3 regions of the Kosakonia beeri genome follow, and region 2 is predicted to be linked to each of the others. Evidence: predicted binding sites of a transcription regulator. Region 2 holds the regulator's gene; each other region holds the start of a gene.

Region 1 (2,275 bases), 110 kb from region 2:
TCGGATCGCCCTGGCGGAAATAGAGTTCCGGGGCGATGGCGAGGTAGCCCTCCAGTGCCAGGCGGCGGCAAAGATCGCGGATATGCTCATGTACACCAAAAATTTCCTGCACCACAATGACAATGGGCAGTGGATCGCTGGCCGTTTTTGGGCGGGCATGAAACGCGGGCATATTGTCGCCCTGGGTCGGAATTGACGTTTCGCCTGCGATTAAGGCGTCTTCCGGCGTATGTACAATCGTTGAAGCGAGAGGTGATGCTGCAGGTGCAAAGCCCGGCTGTTTATCGGTTGTCATGGCATTCTCCATACCCTTTATTAGCGCTTCAATAACTATAGACGGGAAGACCTGAGGGGCGCGGTAAATCACCGTGGGGTAGACTATCTTTGCTCCTGAGGCGTGAGGTGTGGCATTAAAATGTGATGAGTGTCACTATTTAATGGAAACCGTATGCAATGAATTTCAATAGCGGTGATGACAGTCACGAAATTAGGCGTGCGCCTTCTGTAAAGTGGCTTTTTGCCTCTCCCGATAAAACTGACCACAGAGGAGTCTGTTATGTCCAAGTCTGATGTTTTTCATCTCGGCCTCACCAAAAACGATTTACAAGGGGCTACGCTGGCTATCGTCCCTGGCGATCCTGAGCGTGTGGAAAAGATCGCCGCGCTGATGGATAAGCCGGTCAAACTGGCATCGCACCGCGAATTTACCAGCTGGCGTGCCGAACTGGATGGCAAACCGGTTATTGTTTGCTCTACCGGCATCGGCGGCCCGTCAACCTCTATCGCAGTGGAAGAGCTGGCGCAGCTTGGCATTCGTACTTTCTTGCGTGTAGGCACTACTGGCGCTATCCAGCCGCATATCAATGTGGGTGATGTGTTGATCACGACCGGCTCCGTACGCCTGGATGGTGCCAGCCTGCACTTTGCACCGATGGAATACCCGGCTGTGGCCGATTTCGCCTGTACAACCGCATTAGTGGCCGCAGCAGACGCCGTTGGCGCAACGAAACATATCGGCGTTACGGCATCGTCAGATACCTTCTACCCGGGCCAGGAGCGCTACGACACCTTCTCTGGCCGTGTGGTGAACCGCTTCAAAGGATCCATGGAAGAGTGGCAATCTATGGGCGTGATGAACTACGAAATGGAATCCGCCACGCTGCTGACGATGTGTGCCAGCCAGGGGTTACGTGCCGGGATGGTCGCTGGTGTGATTGTTAACCGCACTCAGCAAGAGATCCCGAATGCGGAAACCATGAAGCAAACAGAAAGCCATGCGGTGAAAATCGTTGTGGAAGCCGCGCGTCGTCTCCTGTAACTGTGCGCTGATGATTTTAAGGCCGACCTGTTCGGCCTTTTCTTTTTGCGTAACGCTTCGCAGGAAAACCCCTTCCAAACTGGACGTTTATACAGCACAATCCCCGACAGTAATGATTAGTAATCAGGGGGCGTGGTGGACACTTCAATCATCGTCATGGCGGCAGTTGCGCTGGCGGGCTTACTGGTCGGCTGGCTGGCGGCCAGCTGGCGTGGCGCGCAGCAGCAGGCGGAACTGCTGGCAGAGCAGCGCGATGTCTTTAGCGAACTGAGTGCCGCCCGGCAGCAGATAGCCCAGGGTGAGCACTGGCGGGAAGAGTGCGAACTGCTGAATAACGAGTTGCGCAGCTTGCAGCATATTAACAGCTCGCTGGAAGCCGACTTGCGCGAAGTGACCACCCGGCTGGAATCCACCCAACTGCATGCAGAAGAGAAACTGCGTCAGATGCACAGCAGTGAGCAGCGTCTGAGTGAGCAGTTTGAAAATCTTGCCAATCGTATTTTTGAGCAGAGCAATCGACGGGTCGATGAGCAGAATCGCCAGAGCCTTAATAGTCTGCTGACACCTCTGCGTGAACAGCTCGACGGCTTTCGCCGCCAGGTACAGGACAGCTTTGGTCAGGAGGCGCGTGAGCGTCATACGCTCGCGCATGAGATCCGCAACCTGCAACAGCTGAATGCGCAAATGGCGCAGGAAGCTATCAACCTGACCCGGGCACTAAAAGGCGATAACAAAACCCAGGGAAACTGGGGCGAAGTGGTGCTGACCCGCGTGCTGGAGGCGTCTGGCCTGCGCGAAGGGTACGAATATCAAACCCAGGTCAGCATGGAGAATGACAACCGCGCCCGCATGCAGCCCGATGTGATTGTGCGTTTGCCACAAGGTAAAGATGTGGTAATTGACGCCAAAATGACGTTGGTGGCCTATGAGCGTTATTTTAACGCTGATGATGAGTTC
Region 2 (2,275 bases):
AAAGTGCATACGGGCGACACGTGCCAGTTTCTGCGCGATAATTTTGTCTGTGCCGTGTTCAGTCGCCATGCGACGCAGGGAAACTGGCGGCGAGAAGCGCACAAAGCTGTCGCGACCCAGCCAGGAGACAGCGAAGAATTTCTGAATGCCGTTAAGCATGCGCAACGGCGGATTCACCTCACCTTTTTCACGCCCAGGCGAGCGGCCAAACATCACCGACACAGGCACCATTTGCACATCCAGGTCTGGATGGCTGCGGTGTAAATCCAGATAGTCGTGAAACAGTTTGATGGACTCTTCTTTCGGCGTGTAATAGGTGAATACACGCGGTCCGCCGTGAATGAACACGTAGCGCGGCAGGAGCGCGCCGTCGATTTCCAGCGGTTCCAGCGGGTCTGGCAACTCATGTGCCAGGCATTGTGCGCGGAGTGTCAGTAAGTCCGCCTTAGAGTTGTAAGGCAGCACGTACATGATGGGGCGTGACGTATCGAGACCCAGTTCCTGTGCAGGTTCTGCGGGGATCGATTTACTTTTTACCAGCACGCTTAATGGTAAATTCAGTAATTTGTAGTAAATTCGTGGCCAGCCGGACATAAAGGATGTAAAGCCTCTGGTTAATAGTGCCATTGCGCCGCAAAGAATATCAGAAAGCGCGCATAATTTCTGTTGTACCGCTGCGTGCTTACATAGACATTGACGCTCATTACATAAAAAGGTTCTTTTTCATGGCTAATAATACCACTGGATTAACCCGGATCATTAAAGCTGCCGGTTATTCCTGGAAAGGGGTGCGCGCTGCATGGGTAAATGAAGCGGCGTTTCGCCAGGAAGCGATTGCAGTGACGCTGGCCATTATTATCGCCTGCTGGCTTGATATTGACGCGATCACGCGCGTGTTACTGATTGGTTCGGTTTCTCTGGTGATGATTGTGGAAATCCTGAATAGTGCGATTGAAGCGGTCGTCGATCGAATTGGTACCGAATTCCATGAGCTTTCGGGGCGTGCGAAGGACATGGGCTCTGCCGCCGTGCTGATGTCTATCCTGTTGGCGCTGTTTACCTGGATCTCGTTGCTTTGGTCATATTTTCGATAATGCTTCCGGAATTCGTTAAGAGCCTGGTTTTTTGCTTAAATTTGGTTCCAAAATCGCCTTTAACTGTATATACTCACAGCATCACTGTATATACACCCAGGGGGCGGAATGAAAGCTTTAACGGCCAGGCAGCAAGAGGTGTTCGATCTCATCCGCGAACGCATCAATCAAACCGGTATGCCACCGACGCGTGCGGAAATCGCACAACAATTGGGGTTCCGTTCCCCAAATGCGGCTGAAGAACACCTCAAAGCGCTTGCGCGTAAAGGGGTAATTGAAATAGTTTCCGGCGCATCGCGCGGTCTTCGCCTGCTGCTCGGAGAAGAAGAAGATCAAGGTTTGCCGCTGGTCGGGCGTGTTGCTGCGGGCGAACCGTTACTGGCACAGCAGCATATTGAAGGTCACTATCAGGTTGATCCCTCACTTTTTAAACCGCATGCGGACTTCTTGTTGCGCGTTAGCGGGATGTCGATGAAAGACATTGGCATTATGGATGGCGACCTGTTGGCCGTGCATAAAACGCAGGATGTGCGTAACGGCCAGGTTGTGGTGGCGCGTATTGAAGACGAAGTCACGGTAAAACGCCTCAAAAAACACGGTAACACCGTAGAATTGTTACCGGAAAACAGCGAATTCACCCCAATTGTGGTTGACCTGCGCGATCAAAACTTCACCATTGAAGGTCTGGCGGTCGGTGTCATTCGCAATGGGCAGTGGCTGTAACGCCCCGCTTATGTGCTGCGGTGCTGTTATACGCTCCGCAGCGTAAAACCTTTCTCCCCGACTGATTCCTACACGGCTATGTCATTGTTAAGTGCCTCCGATAAAGCGCTATGGCGACTTGCGCTGCCGATGATCGTCTCCAATATCACTGTCCCGCTGTTGGGGCTGGTGGATACAGCAGTGATCGGTCATCTCGACAGCCCTGTCTATCTTGGCGGTGTGGCGATTGGCGCAACGGCAACCAGTTTTCTGTTTATGCTGCTGTTGTTTCTGCGCATGAGCACGACCGGCCTTACAGCACAGGCGTTTGGTGCCCGTGACACTTCTGCACTGGCCCGCGCACTGATCCAGCCACTGCTGCTGGCTCTGGTCGTCGGTGTGCTAATTGCCATGCTGCGTACGCCGTTAATCGATCTTGCATTGCACATCACTGGTGGCAGTGAGGCTGTACTGGAACA
Region 3 (2,275 bases), 1.3 Mb from region 2:
TTTGCCTGATTTAACAGTAACAAGCCTGGAAAGAATAGGTTTACGACTCTGCCCGTTGCACCACGTTTTCTATATGCACGGTCAGATAGAGCTTTTCCGAGTTGCTCATGGTGTGGTGATAGTTTTTGCCGACAAACTCATTAATTGCATCAACACATTTCAGGGTTGTCTGATAACGACGTTGCACCATGGCAAATAACTCTTCGTCGTCATTATTTAACACCACACCATCAATCACCCGTTGGGCAAAGAACTTCAAATGGGTAATAAATCGCTGATAGTTCAGACTGTGCTCATCGAGTGGCAGGCTAAAAAAATATTTAACAATATTCTGGAGCTGGTAAATAAGGCGCGTAATTTGCGCGGTTTTACCCATGGTGTCATTCAGCCCGGCGTTAACAATGTGCAGGGCGATGCTACAGGCCTCGCTGTCGGGTAATAACGTGCCTGTGCGTGCCACTATCATCCCCAGAGCCTGGCGGCCAATGCCATATTCTGCGGTATAAAAATGACGAACTTCCCACTCCAGCGGATTGGGCAGCACATCGTTATTTTGGCTACGTTGCAGGGCAAAATGCAGGTGATCGGCCAGCGTGACGTACAGCCCTTCGCTTAATTTGTGTGGCAGTGCATTCCGCGCCAGCGCGACAATATCGTCGGTCAGTTGCAGTATTTCTACCGGCACTTCGCTGACCAGATCTTTAAAGCGAGCGGAGATTTGCGAATCCTGCAGACGAAATATTTTTTCGATGGCTTGCTCGTCGACGACGGCGCCGCTGTGGGTATTAAAACCCAGCCCGCACCCGGTGAGAATAACCTCAAGGCCACGATCATCAATAGCGCTGACAACGTTATTATTTAATATTTGTTTGACCAGCATCGCCAACTCCTGCAAACAAAAACGGGCAAAACATAAATACAGCCGCGGACGGATTTGTCCTCTAAGTCTGCATTTAGGTTTTGCCCGATATTCGGTAACAAGCGTAATGCAGGTAAAAAACTAGCATTGCGTTGATGAATGATCAACGCGTCGGCAGGCGCATTAATGACCCGATATGCCAATTTGTGATCGGCTCTGCGAAAAATATTCTGTATCTGCGACTGGACGGTCGCTTTTAGGTACCCGCTTCCGCCTTGCAAAAACCGTTACCCCCGGCGCGCTAAAAATGCCACAATAATGGCTGTTTATACAGTATTTCAGGTTTCATCATGGCCCTTACCGCCGCGCTAAAAGCGCAGATTGCCGCCTGGTATAAGGCGTTGCAACAACAGATCCCGGACTTTATTCCCCGAGCGCCGCAGCGGCAGATGATTGCTGATGTCGCGAAAACGCTGGCGGGGGATGAGGGGCGGCATCTGGCGATTGAAGCGCCGACCGGTGTGGGGAAAACCCTCTCTTACCTGATTCCTGGTATTGCTATCGCCCGTGAAGAGCAAAAAACGCTGGTGGTCAGCACCGCCAACGTTGCGCTGCAGGACCAAATCTTCAGCAAAGATTTGCCGTTGCTGCGTAAAATTATCCCTGACTTACGTTTTACCGCCGCTTTTGGGCGCGGTCGCTACGTTTGCCCGCGCAATCTGGCCGCGCTGGCGAGTACCGAACCCGATCAACAAGATCTGCTCGCCTTTCTGGATGATGAATTAACGCCGGGCAATAAAGAGGAGCAGAAGCTCTGCGCGGCGCTGAAAGCCGATCTGGATAGCTACAAATGGGACGGTCTGCGTGATCATACGGACAAAGCCGTTACTGACGATATGTGGCGACGCCTCAGCACCGATAAAGCCAGCTGCCTGAACCGTAACTGTCACTACTACCGGGAGTGCCCGTTTTTCGTTGCCCGGCGTGAAATTCAGGAAGCGGAAGTGGTGGTGGCGAACCATGCGCTGGTAATGGCGGCAATGGAGAGCGAAGCGGTGCTGCCGGAGCCAAAAAACCTGCTACTGGTACTGGATGAAGGCCACCATTTACCGGATGTCGCACGTGATGCGCTGGAAATGAGCGCGGAAATCACCGCCGCATGGTATCGGCTGCAGCTCGATCTGTTCAGCAAGCTCATTGCTACCTGTCTGGAACAATTCCGCCCGAAGACCACGCCGCCACTGGCGACACCAGAGCGGCTGAATGCCCACTGTGAAGAGTTATATGAGCTGATTGCTTCGCTGAATAACATACTTAATCTCCTGCTGCCTGCCGGGCAGGAAGCTGAACACCGCTTTGCGATGGGGGAACTGCCGGACGAGGTGATGGCTATTTGCCAGCGTCTGGCGAAACTGA

The links. The regulator LexA, encoded in region 2, represses DNA repair genes until DNA is damaged. The targets are predictions, from matches to a motif close to TNCTGTATGTACATACAGNA.
Region 1: rmuC (DNA recombination protein RmuC) is a predicted target of LexA. The motif match lies at 1,396-1,415, and genes of this name have one in related genera.
Region 3: dinG (ATP-dependent DNA helicase DinG) is a predicted target of LexA. The motif match lies at 1,176-1,195, and genes of this name have one in related genera.

Annotation. Positions count from the first base shown of each region.
Region 1 covers NZ_CM135106.1:4,683,705-4,685,979, reverse strand. Annotated here, with positions in the region: gene ACUY4S_RS22155 (dienelactone hydrolase family protein) at 1-295, opposite strand, end outside; gene udp (uridine phosphorylase) at 557-1,318, shown strand; gene rmuC (DNA recombination protein RmuC) at 1,454-2,275, shown strand, end outside.
Region 2 covers NZ_CM135106.1:4,568,993-4,571,267, reverse strand. Annotated here, with positions in the region: gene plsB (glycerol-3-phosphate 1-O-acyltransferase PlsB) at 1-594, opposite strand, end outside; gene ACUY4S_RS21640 (diacylglycerol kinase) at 726-1,094, shown strand; gene lexA (transcriptional repressor LexA) at 1,203-1,817, shown strand; gene dinF (MATE family efflux transporter DinF) at 1,896-2,275, shown strand, end outside.
Region 3 covers NZ_CM135106.1:3,309,973-3,312,247, reverse strand. Annotated here, with positions in the region: gene licT (BglG family transcription antiterminator LicT) at 41-880, opposite strand; gene dinG (ATP-dependent DNA helicase DinG) at 1,210-2,275, shown strand, end outside.